Regions from separate parts of the Aquibium microcysteis genome, predicted to be linked through region 1. Evidence: predicted binding sites of a transcription regulator. Region 1 holds the regulator's gene; the other holds the start of a gene.
What was found. Region 1 encodes HrcA, which represses chaperone genes, less so after heat shock. Its sites were predicted from a motif close to GTTAGCACTCNCNNNNNGNGAGTGCTAAC; they were not measured.

Region 1 (8,249 bases):
CGGCGGCCAGACCAGCGTCCCTTCCGCCTCGCCGCGGAAATATTCGGCCGTTCCGTCGGGCTCGCACAGGCACAGCACCGCCACGAAGCGGCCGGTCCGCTGCGCGGGCTCCATGGCGCCCTTCGCGGCCAGCAGCGACTGCGTCTTCTCCATCGCCATCATGAAGTCGCGCGTACCGTCGGGGCGGGTCGCCCAGTCGGCGGTGTAGACCCCCGGCGCGCCGTCCAGCGCGTCGACGCAGAGCCCGGAATCGTCCGACATCGCCGGCAGGCCGGTCGCCTTCGCCGCAGCGAAGGCCTTGAGGTAGGCGTTTTCCTCGAACGTCGTGCCAGTCTCCTCCGGCTCGGGCAGGCCGTAGTCCTTTGCCGATTTCGCCTCGATGCCGAAGGGCGCCATCAGATCCGCGAATTCGCGCAGCTTGCCGGCATTGTGGCTGGCGACGACGATCTTCCGCCCTGCGAGAGAATTCATGCGATGCCCCAGATGCGCGGTTCGGCGAATTCCAGCGAATTGCCGGACGGATCGCGGAAATAGATGGACCGGCCGCCCTGCGGCCATTCGAAATCGGCCTCGACGGCTATGCCGCGGGCCAGGAGATGCGCCTTCCAGCCGTCGATCTCGCCCGCCGAGGCAGAGAAGCAGAGGTGGCCCCGGCCGCGTGCGCCATGCGGCGGCACCGGCAGCCTGGCATCCGGCGCCGGCGGAATGACCGTCGCCTCCGGCTGGAAGAGCAGCAGGACGCCCGGGCCGCAACGAAAGAAGACATGACGCCCGTCCACCTTCGCGATCCGCTCCAGTCCCAGGACCTCGGCGTAGAAGGCCTCGGCCGCGTCGAGATCGGCCACGTAGAGCGCGGATTCGAGGATCGACGCTGGCGTCATGTCCGGTTTCCCGACTGTTCGCGGCCGCGGCCGGCCTCAGGCGACCGCCATCTTCTGCAGGTCGACGAGGCGCGCGATGCCTTTCCTGGCCAGTGCCATCAGCTCGGCGAACTGCGCCTCCGAGAAGGCGTCGCCCTCGGCCGTGCCCTGGATCTCGACGATGCCGCCCTTGCCGGTCATGACGAAGTTGGCGTCGGCGCCGGCGGACGAATCTTCGACATAGTCGAGGTCGATAACGCAGGTGCCGCCATGGATGCCGCAGGAGATCGCCGCGACGTGGTCCTTGAGCACCTTGCTCACCGTCAGCATCTTGCGCGCTTCCATCCAGGCCAGGCAGTCGTAGAGCGCGACGAAGCCGCCTGTGATGGAGGCCGTGCGCGTGCCGCCGTCGGCCTGGATCACGTCGCAGTCGACCGTGATCTGCACCTCGCCCAGCGCTTCCAGATCGACGACCGCGCGCAGCGAGCGGCCGATCAGCCGCTGGATCTCCAGGGTGCGGCCGCCCTGCTTGCCGGCGGAGGCTTCGCGGCGCATCCGGTCGCCGGTGGCGCGCGGCAGCATGCCGTATTCGGCCGTCACCCAGCCCTTGCCGCTGTTGCGCAGCCATGGCGGCACGCGCTCCTCGAGGCTTGCCGTGCAGAGCACGTGCGTGTCGCCGAACTTGACGAGGCAGGAGCCCTCGGCATGCTTGGAGACGCCGCGTTCGAAGCTGACGGCGCGCATCTCGTCTGGCTGGCGCTTGGAAGGACGCATCGGGGTTCCTCGGTCTCTGTAAAGGGCGGCTTTTAGCCCCTGCCGGGCAGCGACGCAAAGGGAAAGGAGCCGTGATCGGCGTTGTGTTCGTGCCGCTCCGGATTATATGGTTCTTTCCGGAGTTCCGCCCCCATGACGAAGCCGATCACCGACCCGACCCTTCAGTCCCTCGACGTCCGTTCCCGCGAGATCTTCAGGCTCATCGCCGATTCCTACATGCGCGACGGCGAGCCGGTGGGCTCGCGCAACCTCGCCCGCCTGCTACCCTCGTCGCTGTCGCCGGCCACGGTGCGCAACGTGATGAGCGACCTCGAGCATCTCGGCCTGATCTATTCGCCGCACGTGTCGGCCGGCCGGCTGCCGACGCAGAAGGGGCTGCGCTTCTTCGTGGACGCCTTCATGGAGATCGGCGACCTGTCGGAAGAGGAGCGCCGCAGCATCGACGCGCAGGTCAGGGCCTCGGGCCGCGGCGCCTCGCTGGAGCACATGCTGACCGAGGCGAGCACCATGCTGTCGGGCATGTCGCGCGGCGCGGGCGTCGTGCTCGCCGGCAAGACGGAGACGGCGCTGAAGCACATCGAGTTCATCCAGCTCGAGCCGGACAAGGCGCTGGCGGTTCTGGTGTCGCATTCGGGCGATGTCGAGAACCGCGTCATCGACCTGCCGGCCGGCGTCACGCTCTCGCAGCTGCACGAGGCCTCCAACTACCTGAACGCCCATATCCGCGGCCGGACGCTGGCCGAGGCGCGTGCCGAGATCGCCCGGCTGCGCGAGGAGACCCGCCAGGCACTCGACAGCCTGTCGCAGGACCTCGTCGAGAAGGGCCTCGCCGTCTGGGGCGGCACCGAGACCGGGACGCCGTCGCGCCTCATCGTGCGCGGCCGCGCCAACCTGCTCGAGAACGTCACCGCGCAGGCCGACATCGAGATGCTCAAGCACCTTTTCGAGGATCTCGAGACCAAGGAGGGCCTGATCCAGCTGCTCGAACTCGCCGAGCAGGGGCCGGGCGTGCGCATCTTCATCGGCTCCGAGAACAAGCTCTTTTCCCTGTCGGGCTCCTCTCTGGTCGTCGCCCCCTACCGCGACAAGGACGCACGCGTCATCGGCGCGCTCGGCGTCATCGGCCCGACGCGGCTCAACTATGCCCGCATCGTGCCGATGGTCGACTACACCGCCCAGATGATCTCGCGGATGCTTGGGTGAGTTGCCGGCCCCTTGATTTTTGCCCCCCGAGCCTCGATATCGGGCGCAACCCACCGACCGGAATTCGAGCATACGGGATCAAGCGATGAGCGACCATCCGAACCAGGAACGCGCCCCCGACATGGATGCGGCGAAGCCCGAGGCCGGCAGCCCGGCCACCGACGGCCAGCCGGCCGATGCGCAAGCCGGCGAAGCCGCCCAGGCAGCCGATTTCGAAGCCTTCATGCGGCTGGCGAAGGAAAACGAGGAGCTGAAGGACAAGGCGCTCAGGCTTGCCGCCGAGATGGAGAACCTGCGCCGCCGCACCGCCCGCGACGTTCACGACGCCCGCGCCTACGCGATCGCCAACTTCGCCCGCGACATGCTGACCGTCTCCGACAACCTCCAGCGCGCGCTGGCCGCCGTGCCCGCCGAGGCGAAGGAGAAGGGCGAAGCCGGATTCGCGGCGCTGCTCGAAGGCGTCGAGATGACCGAACGCGGCATGCTGTCGACGCTGGAACGCCACGGCGTGAAGAAGATCGAACCCGAGGGCGAGCGCTTCGACCCGAACTTCCACCAGGCGATGTTCGAGGTGCCGAACCCGGATCTGCCGGCCAACACCGTGGTCCAGGTCGTGCAGACCGGCTACGTCATCGGCGAACGCATGCTGCGCCCCGCCATGGTCGGCGTGTCGAAGGGTGGCCCCAAGGGCGCACCGGCCGCCGAAGCTGCTCCGGCGGAAGACGCGAAGGGCTGAGCGGGAGGCATCCCGGCGCTTTGCCCCTCGGCGGCCTGCTCGGCCGCCGGTGCCTTGCAAGCTCGCGCTCCACGACACCCCCCTCTGCCTGCCGGCATCTCCCCCTCAAGGGGGGAGATCGGCGGTTTCGTCCTGCAACGCAGGCAATGTGCGCGCGAAGCCCGCGGAGCGTGTGCTCCGCAAGTCTTCGACGTGGCAGGGAGAGCGGCGCCGCCGACGCTGCCGATCTCCCCCCGTGAGGGGGAGATGCCGGCAGGCAGAGGGGGGTGCCGCAGAGCGCGACCTTCAGACGGGCGGCGGGATCGACGCTGCAGACGATCCGATCCCCTCTCCGATCCCCCGTCTGGCGCAGCCGCCTCCATCCGCGCTAAGCCTGTCGCAGGAGGCCCGCCATGATCCCGATCCTCGCATTCGACTATGCCGGCGTGGCCGTGTTCGCCGCGACCGGCGCGCTGGCGGCCTCGCGCAAGGAGCTCGACATCATCGGCTTCGTCTTCATGGCCTGCGTGACGGGCACCGGCGGCGGCACGCTGCGCGACCTGATCCTCGGCGTGCCGGTGTTCTGGACCGTCAACCAGGACTACATCCTGGTCTGCGCGGCGGTCGCCGTCATCGTCTACTTCACCGCCCATCTGCTGGAGTCGCGCTACAAGCTGCTGCTCTGGCTCGACGCCGTCGGGCTCGCCGCCTACTGCGTCTTCGGCGCCTACAAGGGCCTGATCGTCACCGGCTCGGCCACCATCGCCATCGTCATGGGCGTGATGACCGCGACCTTCGGCGGCATCGTCCGCGACATCGCCGCACAGGAACCCTCGGTGCTGCTGCGCCCCGAAATCTACGTCACCGCCGCGCTCTCCGGCGCCGCCACCTTCACGCTGCTCGCCATCCTCGGCCTGACCATGCCGCTCGCCGCGGTCCTCGGGGCGCTGGCCGCCTTCGCGGTGCGCGGCGGCGCATTGTGGTTCGGCTGGACCTTCCCGCCCTACCGGAGCCGGCCGGGGCGGCGGCCGGAGGACATCGTCTGAAAGGCTGCGGCGGGATGCCGTCCTTCGTCTTCCGCAGCGATGCAAGTGGAAGACCGTCCCGCCCCGCGACTTCGCACAAATTCGCGTCAAATGTCGCAACCCTCATCATTCTTGTCTTAATTTGCCTCGGGCAAAGAATGTTTCGGGACAAGATTGTTCAAGGGGGTACCCGAATGTTCAACACTGCCACGGTGCGCGCTGCGGCCGCGCTCGCCACCTCGCTCGCCCTGATCTCGACCGCCACAGCGGGCGAAGTCTGTGCCGGTTACGGCCCGCAGGCCCCACGCGACATTTCAAGCCTTGCCGGGACCAATTCTCGCGTCTTCGCCGCCGCACCGGCGCCGGAGGCGATGAACCTCTGCAACATCCACACCCATGCCAATGCCGAGCACAAGGGGCCGGGCTTCTCGATCAGCGCCGGTGCCGGCGAGCATGGCGGCTTCCGCTGCAACGATGCGGACAGCCTGACGCCCGCCGAACGCGAGAAGCCCGAACATGTCGAGCACGGCTTCCACGGCGTGGAGCCCGGCGACACGATCGAGGTCCACTGGGTCTACAGCTCCTGCGACGTCGCGCCCGGCGAGGGCCTCGGCGCCTGCATGAGCGAGACCTGCACCAACCCGCAGCTGCGGGTGGAATCGCAGGTGTTCCTGCTGGTGAACGACGCGCGTGCGCTCGACTTCGCCGATTTCGCCGAAACCGTGCGCCAGGGCGACGGCCACCATCAGCCGAAGGCGCTGCCGCGCGGCACCGGCACGCCGGTCGTCTTCGCCGGCTCCACGACCGGCCCGAAATACACCGAGAGCGCCTGCTCGCCGCTCCAGGTGACCTGGAGCGTCCGCCCCGACTGCGCCCGCCTCGACATCGGCTCGCTGCATGCCTGGGCGGCAAAGGGCAACGTCTTCAAGGAAGAGCACGCCCACGGCGTGCGGCAGCTGGTCACGACCTCCGAACTGCTCGCCCCCATCCGCTGAGCAAGCCCCCGGAGCCGCGACCGCCAAGCGCTCGCGGCGCCGTTGCCCTGTCCGTCGGGCCCGGGGATGGCGGCGGCGCGACGCCGGCGTGACGGGCGCCATGACATCGACCATCGGCGGCCTCGTCCGCGCATCGCCGCGCATGAGGCCGCCGCGCTTCTTCGCTCCAGAACGCGTTTCACCGTCGTCCTCGGAGCACGCGCGGTTTCGGCTGGACGTTTCCGACGCCCGACCTCACCAGCCAGAAGGCGACCGCCGGCACGCTCCGCACCGTGCGACATCTTGAGGCCGTGACGTTGGCGAGGCGTGCCCCATATCCCGGGTCATGGCCACGCTCACCATCTGGTTCGACGGTTCCTGCCCGCTCTGCACGCGCGAGATCATGCTGATGAAGCGCCTCGACCGCCGCGGCGCCATCGACTTCATCGACGTCGCGGCATCCAGCGTCGCGGACTGCCCCATCGACCGCGCCGAACTGCTCGCCCGGTTTCACGCCCGGGAGAACGGCGTGCTCGTGTCGGGCGCCGGCGCCTTCGCAGCCATGTGGCGGGCAATCCCGCTTCTGCGCCCCCTCGGCGTGCTGGCCCGCATCCCGCTCGTGCTGGCCGTGCTGGAGCGCTGCTACGTGGCCTTCCTGCGCGTCCGGCCGCGGCTGCAGCGCCTCGCCCGCCGGTCGGCGCCGGCATGATGCGCCGCGGCGATCCGGTCGGGCCCGGCCAGGAAAGCGTGTGGTCCTATCCGCGCCCGGCCATCGCCGAGCCGAGCCCCTGCCACATCGTCATCGAACATGGCGGGCGACGGATCGCCGAGACCCGGTCGGCCGTGCGGACGCTCGAGACCAGCCACCCGCCATCCTGGTACATCCCGCCGGCCGACATCGCGCCGGGCGTGCTGCGCAGGGCGGCGGGAACCTCGCTCTGCGAATGGAAAGGCACTGCCGTCTACTGGGACGTCCTAGTGGGAGACACCGTGCTGCCCCGGGTCGGCTGGAGCTACCCCAACCCGACGCCGGCCTTCGCGCTCCTGCGCGACCACGTCGCCTTCTATGCCGGGCCCTTCGACCGGTGCACGGTGGACGGCGAAACCGTGACGCCCCAGCCCGGCCGCTTCTACGGCGGATGGATCACCAGCCGGGTCGTCGGCCCGTTCAAGGGCGGGCCGGGGACGATGGGATGGTAGGCCGCAGGCAGGAGAAGCGGCCTCCGGAATGGTACTGAGACGTCGTCCGCAGATCAGCCCGCGATGAAGGTGGGGTACGCGGCACTGAAAGCGGCGCCCCCTCACCCCAACCCCACCTGCTCCGCCGCCTCGCGCAAACTCCGCATCGGCCGCGGCCCCACCTGCTGGATGACGATGCCGGCCGCCAGCGAGCCGAGCTTGCCGCAGTCGGCGAGCGAGCGGCCGGTGGTGTAGCCGTGGAGGAAGCCGGCGGCGTAGAGGTCGCCGGCGCCGGTGGTGTCGACGAGCTCGGCGATCTCGATGGCGTCGACCTGCACCGTCTCGTGCCCGCGCACGATCACCGAGCCGCGCTCGGAGCGGGTGATGGCGGCGAGCCGGCAGTCCTTGCGGATCGCCTCGAGGCCGGCCTCGAAGGACGAGGTCTGGTAGAGCGACTTCATCTCGCTCTCGTTGGCGAAGACGATGTCGACCGTGCCCGAGCGCATCAGGTCGAGGAATTCGTCGCGGTAGCGGTCGACGCAGAAGGGGTCGGAGAGCGTCATCGACACCTCGCGCCCGGCGGCGTGCGCCAGTGCGGCCGTACGGCGGATCGCCTGCTTGGCCAGCGGCGGGTCCCAGAGATAGCCCTCGAAATAGGTGACCTTGGCGCCCTGCGCCTTTTCTTCCTCGACGTCGTCCGGCCCCAGTTCCACGCACGCGCCGAGATAGGTGTTCATGGAGCGCTCGCCGTCGGGCGTGACGAAGATCATCGAGCGGGCGGTGGGCGGAAAGCCCGTCAGCGGCTGCGTGTCGAAGGCCACCCCTTGAGCGCGGATGTCGTGGGCGAAGAGGCCGCCGAGCGGGTCGTTCGAGACCTTGCCGAAATAGGCGGCGCGGCCGCCGAAGCTCGCGACGCCCGCCGCGGTGTTGCCGGCGCTGCCGCCGGACGCCTCCACGGCCGGCCCCATGCGGGCATAGAGGAGTTCCGCGCGCTCGGCGTCGATCAGGTTCATCGCACCCTTGATGATGCCGTTGTCGACGAGGAAGGCCTCGTCGCAGCGCGCGATGATGTCGACGATGGCGTTGCCGATGCACAGGACATCGTAGGTCGGATCGGTTGGCACGGGGAGGAGAGCCTTTGTTGCGAGCGGGCGGTGCGACCGGTTTAGCCGATCCGCCCGACTTTGCAACGGCGCGGCGCGCGGCACGGTCGGGCTGGCCGGTGCGGCGGCGCGGCGGCGGCGGCACGCTTGTTTCGCCGCGCGGCCGTGCCTATCTGCGCGCCGACAAGGAAAGACCCAGCGATGATCCTCGACGCCGCCGGCCGCGCCGCCGGCCAGCTCCTCTCCCCCGCCTTCCGAACCGTCTTCTTCAAGACGCTGGGGCTGACGCTGCTCGCGCTGGTGGCGCTGTGGTTCGCCCTGACGCAGGGCTTCGCCTGGCTCGCCCTGCCGGTGCTGGAAGGCTTCGTGCCCGCGATGCCCGACTGGGCCGGGTGGCTCGGGCTGATCGCCGCCAT
Region 2 (8,249 bases), 3.0 Mb from region 1:
GAGCATGTCGAGGCCGACGTTCTCGAGCTTGATGCCGAGGTCTTCCGAGATCACCTGGCCGCCGGTGAGGATCGCGATGTCCTCCAGCATGGCCTTGCGGCGATCACCGAAGCCCGGAGCCTTGACGGCGGCGATCTTCAGGCCGCCACGCAGCTTGTTGACGACGAGCGTCGCAAGAGCCTCGCCCTCGACGTCCTCGGAGATGATGACCAGCGGCTTGGAGGTCTGGACGACCGCCTCGAGCACCGGCAGCATCGCCTGGAGGTTCGACAGCTTCTTCTCGTGCAGGAGGATGTAGGCGTCCTCGAGCTCGGCCACCATCTTGTCGGGGTTGGTGACGAAGTAGGGCGACAGGTAGCCGCGGTCGAACTGCATGCCTTCGACGACCTCGAGCTCGGTCTCGGCGGTCTTGGCTTCCTCGACGGTGATGACACCCTCGTTGCCGACCTTCTGCATGGCCTCGGCGATCATCTCGCCGATTTCCTTCTCGCCGTTGGCCGAGATGGTGCCGACCTGCGCGACTTCTGCGGAGGTGTTGATCTTCTTGGCGCTCTTGACGAGGCTGGCGACGGCTTCCGTCACGGCGAGGTCGATGCCGCGCTTCAGGTCCATCGGGTTCATGCCGGCGGCCACGGCCTTGTGGCCTTCCTGGACGATCGCCTGGGCCAGAACGGTCGCGGTCGTGGTGCCGTCACCGGCGATGTCGTTGGTCTTGGAGGCCACTTCGCGCACCATCTGGGCGCCCATGTTCTCGAACTTGTCCTCCAGCTCGATCTCCTTGGCGACGGTGACGCCGTCCTTGGTGATGCGCGGAGCGCCGAACGACTTGTCGATGACGACGTTGCGGCCCTTCGGACCGAGGGTCACCTTCACCGCGTCGGCGAGGATGTTGACGCCGCGCAGCATCCGCTCGCGGGCATCACGGGAAAAACGTACTTCCTTGGCAGCCATGTCTCAGCTCCTCAACAGTTTCGGCCGGTCGTCGTGCCTGGCCGTGGATCGGTTTGAATCAGGGGCTCGGCTCAGCCGATGATGCCCATGATGTCGGATTCCTTCATGATCAGCAGGTCTTCGCCGTTGAGCTTGACCTCGGTGCCCGACCACTTGCCGAAGAGCACGCGGTCGCCGGCCTTGACGTCCAGCGGAACCAGCTTGCCCGACTCGTCGCGCGCGCCGGAGCCGACGGCGATGATCTCGCCTTCCTGCGGCTTCTCCTTGGCGGTGTCCGGGATGATGATGCCGCCCTTGGTCTTCTCTTCCGACTGGACCCGGCGGACCACCACGCGGTCGTGCAGCGGGCGGAAATTCGTCTGTGACATGTTGGTATCCTCGATGCGGATGATGGAATTGTCCCGTCCGGCGGAACCGGACCGCGTTAGCACTCACCCGAAGGGAGTGCTAACGCGCCGCTCAGATAGGCGGATCGATCCGCGCTGTCAAGGGAAAGTGGAGAGCGTCCGGAGGGGGCGAGGCCCCCCTGCGCCGCGTACGGAACCGGACTTCACGCCGGCACCGCGCGGGCTACAGATGGCCATCCGCCGGTCGCCGTTCAAGACGCCCGCGACCGTTCGCGCGACCGCACGCCGCAGGACGACGAGGGGGACGGCCGGCGCGTGTCCGCCGGCCTTGCCCGGAGCATGCGCCGCGTCAGCCGACGAAGCGGAGGTTGGACAGTTCGTCGGCGATTTCCTTGAAGGTCTTTTCGAGCTCGCCGCCGGTGGTGTTCCAGAACAGCTTGGCGGCGTTTCCGTCGGCGTCCTTGCGGAATTTCGAATCGGAGGCGCAGGCCTTCAGCGCGGTAATCTGGCCGGCTTCGTCGGTCTTGCTGGAACTCAGGTCGAGCGCCACCGTCATCACGGTGACGCCGCTGGACTTGGCGTTCTCGCAGATGGCGTTCATGTGCTGGGTCATCGCGGTGGTGTAATTGGAATTCGAATAGGTGGAACTGCTCGCCGTCGTCCCCATGAAGATGCGCGACTTCGACTGTCCGGACTGGTTGACGGCCGTGTAGCCGTAGGCCGAGTAGATCGACTTGTTGCCCGCCGCATCGGCATAGCCGAGCGAGCTCGGCGTGTAGTAGGTGTTCGCGCCATCGGTGAGCACGATCACCACCTTGTCGTTTCCCTTCTCCGCCTCGGAGCGTCCCTCGGTGAAGGGCGCCGCGTGCGACAGCGTGCGCCAGCCCCAGGCGATGCCTTCCGGCACGTTCGTGGCGCCGAGCGGCGACATGGCGTCGATGGCGTTGGTCATGGCGGTCTTGCCGGCGACGGTCGTCACGTCCGTCAGGGCCGTGATGGGCTTCGTCGTGCAGGATTCGTTCGGTCCCGCGCCGCTGCCCGCCGCCGACGTGTCGTTGGGCTCGAAGTATTTCGGCATGTACTTCTGGCGTGTGCTGCTGCTCGACGACGAGGTCTGGTCGGCCCAGTAGCTGTTCGGCGCGCTTCCGTTCGAGCTCAGGTCCGTCTCGTCCGGGGCGAACATGGGCACGAAGAGGGTCGCCGGGGTCGAGGTCGTCGGTGCGGCATCGTTGAGGTTGTAGGGATGCGGTCGGACCTCGACGCAGCCCTGCCAGCTGGCATAGCTGCCGTAGGTGTAGCTGTAGGAACCGTAGTCGACCCAGCCATAGTTCCGGCAGCTGCCGCTGCTGCGGTAGCGCGTACAGACATACTGCCAGTCGCTGTTCCAGGTCTGGCTCGTGACGCGCTGCATGTCGTTGAAGAGGCTGAAGCGTGTGACCTTCTGGCCGGCGGCGCTACCCCAGCCGCTGCCGGCCTTGTAGTAGATGCCGCCCGACAACGTGACCTGCCTGTTCGACGGCATGGTCGACCAGTCGAAATTCTCGTGATGCACGGGCGAACGGCCGTCCGTGTCCATCCATGCCGCCGAGGCGTTGGTCGGTCCCACGTTCACCGAGGCGGCGAAAGGGACGAGCGAGAACTGCACCGGCTTGTCGACCTGCTTGATCTGGGCGGCCTGTCCGGCCAGCGTGTCGACCAGCTGCTTTGCAGCCGTCTTGAGGAGATCGATGCGCTTCTTGCCCGAGCCCGAGCCGGTGAAGTCCATAGAACCGGAGTTGTCGAGGACGAGCGCGACCTCCAGCGTGTTCTTGAGCCGCACCTTGGTCTGCGCGGAAATCTCCAGCGCGGTCTCGTCGAGCGAGAGGAGGGAGGCGAAGGTGTCGAAGAAGAAGGGCTGGAACGAAAAGGTGGCGTCGATGGTGAGCAGCCCGCCGCCGGTGTCGCTGCTCGGAAGGGTCAGGTTGAAGTCCGCGCTGCTGGTGTCGATGCCGTTCATGTTCGCCTGGAAGAAGTCCTTGGCATAGGTCTCCGTATCGGCCGCCGTGCCGCCGGCGATGTAGAAGCGGGCCGCGGCGATGCCGGCGGCATCCAGCGCGTTCAGCGCCAGCGAACGCTGCCGGCTCATTTCCGAGTAGTCGACCGCCAGCGCCAGCGCCCCGAGGATCGGCACGATCGACACCGCCGTCGCGATCGCGAAATTGCCGCGCCGGTCCTCAAGAAATCTGCGGAACATCCTGCACCCCTGCACCATCATGCCGGCGCATCCTGCCAGAGCGGTGCTAAGGTCCCGTTTGCGGTACGGTTCGAATGCCGGGTGCCGCGTCAACCGGGTGTTAACCGGCCTGTGCGTCGGCCATCGCGCCCGGCGTGTTCGCCGGCCCCGGGCGCAACCGCTTCGGCTCGGCGAAACGCGGACCGACCATCAGGTCGATGCCGAGGTCGAGCAGTTCGACCGCGTCCTCGTCGCTGCGGATCCCGCGCGCGACCAGCGCCAGACCTTCGGCCCGGGCCATGGCGACCAGTTCGGCGCCCATGGCCGCACCGCGGCGGATCTTCAGTCGGTCGAGCAGACGGTCGGCGTCGGCCTTCAGCGCCACGGTGCCGCGGTCGCGCAGCATGCGGATGCCTTCGGCCGGCTTGTCCCAGCCCTCGGCGGCGAAGCCAAGCCCGCAGGATGCGAGCGTGTCGATGCCGGCGGCGACGGCACCGGTGGAGGCGGCCAGCAGCGGGGCAGGGACCGACAGCACGAGCTGGTCGGCGAGAGCGGGATTGATGGTCACGAGCGCGGCGATCTCGGCGCAGTCCTTCGGATTGAGCAGCAGTTCCTCCGACACGGGGCAGTGCAGGGGCAGCCTGTCGCCCTTCGACCCCAGCCGGCGGCGCGCGATCTCGGCCGCGCGCAGGACCAGTGCCTTCTCGAACGCATTGCGGCGGACATGCCTTGTGGCGGACGACAGCCGGTGGATGTGGAGCGTCCTGCCGTCGATCTCCAGGCAGGCGTGGACGTCGAAGGCGACGCCGGCGTTGCGCGACACCGACACGATCGGCTCCAGGCTGAGCTCGAGTTCGCCGTCGTCCAGGATCCGGGCGAGGGCGATCTCGGTCGCGTCGGCGGGATCGGTCTTCGGCAGGCGGCGCCTGCCGGCCATCACCGGGTGTGGGATGACGTCGGCGGCGAGGGCGGGGGCCGCCGCCGACGCGCCGCGCAGGGCGACCGTGTCGATCTCGGTGCGCAGGCGCTCCTCGAGCAGCAGCCGCTCCGCGTCGGCAGCCTTGGTGCGGGCGTCGAGCGCGGCCAGCGCCGCATCGAGACCACGAGACAGCCGCGCCAGCTCGGACCTCGCCTTCCACGCCGTCCAGGTGGCGAGCCCCGCGGCCGCGAGCGCGACGGCCGCCAGCAGCAGGCTGACGAGGACCATGCCCGGCGCCGCGGCAGGGCCACCCGCACCTGCCGCAGCCGGCGAAGCCGCCGCGGCATGAAGCGCGGTTCCAACAACGGCCGCGGCAATGGCGGCACAGGCGATCTGTCGCATAACCCGTCCCTGGGGTCGGTGACGCGGACGCTCCCTCGCCGGGCGCCCGCCGTCACACGTCTCGTCCATCATACTGCAAGCCATTCTGCACCGCGAATGTGAAGCGAAACATAATGACAGGGTGAACGGCTTCAGTTAATGCCGGGGCCGCCGCGGCCCGGCGGGCGGCGGCAGGATCAACGGCCCAGCGAGGAGCGCCGATGCCCGACCAGCCGAGAATGATCGCATCGCTCGACGAGGTGGCCGACGGGTACGCCGCCCTGCTGTGCGACGTCTGGGGCGTGATTCACAACGGCATCCGGGCATTCGACGAGGCTTCCGAAGCGCTGGTGCGGGCGCGCGGGAAGGGCCTCGCGGTCGTCCTGATCACCAATGCGCCGCGCCCCTTTCCGGATGTCGAGGCGCAGCTCGGCGCGCTCGGCGTGCCTACGGAAGCCTATGACCGGATCGTCACCTCGGGCGACGTCACGCGGGACCTGATCGCGGAAGGCTCGCGGCGGGTGTTCCATATCGGACCCGATCGCGACCTGTCGATCTATGACGGCATGGACGTCGAACTCTGCGAGGAGCCGGAAGCGTCGAGCGTCGTCTGCACGGGACTGTTCGACGACGAGACGGAGACACCGGACGACTACGCCGACCTCCTGCAGCGGCTGCGCGCCCGCAACCTGCCGTTCATCTGCGCCAATCCCGACATCGTGGTGGAGCGCGGCGACCGGCTGATCTGGTGCGCCGGCGCGCTCGCCCGCGACTTCTCGCAGCTCGGCGGCCGCACGCTGATCTCGGGCAAGCCGCATCGCCCGATCTACGAGGCTGCGCTGAAGGCCGCCGGAGAGGTGCTGGGTCGGACGATCGGACCCTCCGACGTGCTGGCGATCGGCGACGGCGCGCTGACCGACCTGAAAGGCGCGACGCAGAACGACATCGACGCCCTCTACGTGTCCGGCGGCATCCACGCCCGCGACTACGGCGACACGCTGTCGCCCGATCCGGTGCGGCTGGCCGCCTTCCTCGACAGGCACGGCCACGCGCCGGCGGCCGTCATCCCGCGGCTGCGCTGAGAAATCGCCAGGACGAAGAGCGCGATGAGCCCGAAGCCCTTTCAGCGGATCGCCGATCCGGCAGCCCTGCCTGCTTCCCTGCGCGGCGGGGTGGCGGCGATCGGCAATTTCGACGGGGTGCATCGCGGCCACGTGTCGGTGCTCGATCGGGCGCGGGCGCTGGCCGAACGGATGGGCGCACCGGCCCTGGCTCTGACCTTCGAGCCGCATCCGCGGTCGGTGTTCCGGCCCGAGAAGCCGGTGTTCCGGCTGACCCCGGCGCCGCTGAAGGCCGAACTGATCCGCCGCGCGGGTTTCGATGCCGTCGTGGAGCAGGCGTTCTCGCGCGAATTCTCAGGCCTCAGCGCGGAGGACTTCGTCGGCCGTGTGCTGACCGACGGCCTCGGCATCGCCCATGCGGTGACCGGATTCGATTTCCATTTCGGCAAGAATCGCCAGGGCGGACCCGCCTATCTGATGGAAGCCGGACAGCGGCATGGCTTCGGCGTCACGCTGGTCGACGCGCTGCGCGACGAGGGGGCCGACGTCGTCTCGTCGAGCCGCATCCGCACGCTGCTGGAAGAGGGCGCCGTGGCCGAGGCGGCGGGACTGCTCGGCTACCGGTACACGGTGGAGGCCGAGATCGTCGGCGGCAAACAGCTCGGCCGGACCCTCGGGTATCCGACGGCGAACATGGCCCTGCCGCCGGAGACGGGCCTGAAATACGGCATCTATGCCGTGCGCCTGCGGCGGCCGGACGGGTCGCTCCACGACGGCGTGGCAAGCTTCGGCCGGCGCCCGACGGTGGACGCCGACGGCGCACCGCTGCTGGAGACCTTCGTCTTCGACTTCTCGGGCAGTCTCTACGGCGAGACCTGCCGCGTCTCGCTGTTCGGCTTCCTGCGCGGGGAGGAGAAGTTCGACGGACTCGACGCGCTGGTGGCCCAGATGAAGCGCGACGAAGCCGAGGCGCGGGCGCTGCTGGCGGGCGTGCGTCCGCTTTCGGCCGTCGACGTGGAGCTGTGCTTTTCGGGCTGACGATCACGCGGCTGTTTATCGACGCGGTGCCGGGGTTCTGGCAAAGCTCCGGCAGATGGGGAAGACGGGGCAGACTGCGGGACAGAAGCGGATCCTGATCACGGGGGCGACGTCGGGCATCGGCCTGGCGCTCGCCCGCCGGCACGCTCTGCATGCGACGGTGCTGGCGGCGGGGCGGAGACCGGCCGCGGAGGCCCGCGAGGTGCTTCCCGACGGCGTCGTCTACGTTCAGGCAGACCAGCACGAGCCGGAGCAGGCGGCTGCTGCGGTCCTCTCGGCGCTGGACGAGCTCGGCTGGGACGGCCTCGACCTCGCCATCCTCAATGCCGGCACGGGCCATGCCGTCGATCCCGCCGAGGAGACGCCGCAGATGCTGCGCGCCGTGCTCGACGTCAATCTTTTCGGCGCGATCGTGCTTTCGCAGGCGCTGCGGCCGCGGCTCGAGGCGGGGCAGGGGCGGCTGGTGCTGATCGGTTCGACCGCCCGCAAGGGGGCGGCCGCCTTTGCCAGCTACGCCGCCGCCAAGGCCGGTCTGCACGGATTCGGCCGCGCGCTCGCCGAGGAATGGCGGGGGCGCATCGCCGTGCAGGTGATCCATCCCGGCCCGACCGACACCGGGATGCACGCCCGCGCCGGACACGACCCCGGCCCGCTGCTGCGGCTGTTCGCCCGCACAGGGACCATGGCGCGGCTGATCGAACGGGCGATCGAGCGGGGGAGGGCGGTGGAGAGCATCGGCTTCGCGCGCTTCCTCGGACGCGGCGAGGGCGGACGGTGAAGAGCGCGCTGGTTACCGGAGGCAGCGCGGGTCTCGGCCGCGCCATCGTCGAGCGACTCCTGGCGGAGGGCTGGCGGGTGGTCTCGGTCGACCGGGCCGAAGGCGCGGCGATGCCCTATCTCGAACGGATCACCTGCGACCTCTCGGACCGGCCGGCCGTGGACGCGCTTTGCGGCAGGCTCGCGTCTGCGGGTCCGTTCCAGCTCGCCGTCTTCAATGCCGGCGTGAGCGCCACGGGCCGCTTCGAGGCGATCCCGCCGGAGGCCTACCGGCGGCTGACGACGGTGAATGCAGAGACGCCGATGATCCTGGCCGCGGACCTCGTGCGGACCGGACATCTCGCGGGGCCGATGTGCTTCGTCTCGTCCCTGTCGCATTTTACCGGCTATCCGGGCGCCGCCGTCTACGCGGCCACGAAGGACGCGATCGCCGTGTATGCGAAGAGCGTGCGCAAGCCTTTCGCGCGGCGCGGCGTCTCCGTCACGCTCGCCTGTCCCGGACCGCTGCGGACGGAACATGCCGAGCGGCATGCGCCGGCTGGCGCGGATGCCGGCCGGCGCAT

Region 2: a site for HrcA is predicted at 1,375-1,403, ahead of groES (co-chaperone GroES). Genes of this name have one in related genera too.

What each region holds. Positions count from the first base shown of each region.
Region 1 covers NZ_CP061080.1:5,272,825-5,281,073, reverse strand. Annotated here, with positions in the region: gene rdgB (RdgB/HAM1 family non-canonical purine NTP pyrophosphatase) at 1-471, opposite strand, end outside; gene IAI54_RS24900 (VOC family protein) at 468-881, opposite strand; gene rph (ribonuclease PH) at 918-1,634, opposite strand; gene hrcA (heat-inducible transcriptional repressor HrcA) at 1,767-2,837, shown strand; gene grpE (nucleotide exchange factor GrpE) at 2,923-3,573, shown strand; gene IAI54_RS24880 (trimeric intracellular cation channel family protein) at 3,966-4,598, shown strand; gene IAI54_RS24875 (delta-class carbonic anhydrase) at 4,772-5,572, shown strand; gene IAI54_RS24870 (thiol-disulfide oxidoreductase DCC family protein) at 5,898-6,260, shown strand; gene IAI54_RS24865 (DUF427 domain-containing protein) at 6,257-6,751, shown strand; gene IAI54_RS24860 (adenosine kinase) at 6,853-7,854, opposite strand; gene IAI54_RS24855 (sulfate transporter family protein) at 8,035-8,249, shown strand, end outside.
Region 2 covers NZ_CP061080.1:2,320,124-2,328,372, reverse strand. Annotated here, with positions in the region: gene groL (chaperonin GroEL) at 1-951, opposite strand, end outside; gene groES (co-chaperone GroES) at 1,023-1,319, opposite strand; gene IAI54_RS10805 (pilus assembly protein) at 1,648-3,531, opposite strand; gene IAI54_RS10800 (EAL domain-containing protein) at 3,632-4,717, opposite strand; gene IAI54_RS10795 (TIGR01459 family HAD-type hydrolase) at 5,032-5,892, shown strand; gene IAI54_RS10790 (bifunctional riboflavin kinase/FAD synthetase) at 5,917-6,909, shown strand; gene IAI54_RS10785 (SDR family NAD(P)-dependent oxidoreductase) at 6,965-7,687, shown strand; gene IAI54_RS10780 (SDR family NAD(P)-dependent oxidoreductase) at 7,684-8,249, shown strand, end outside.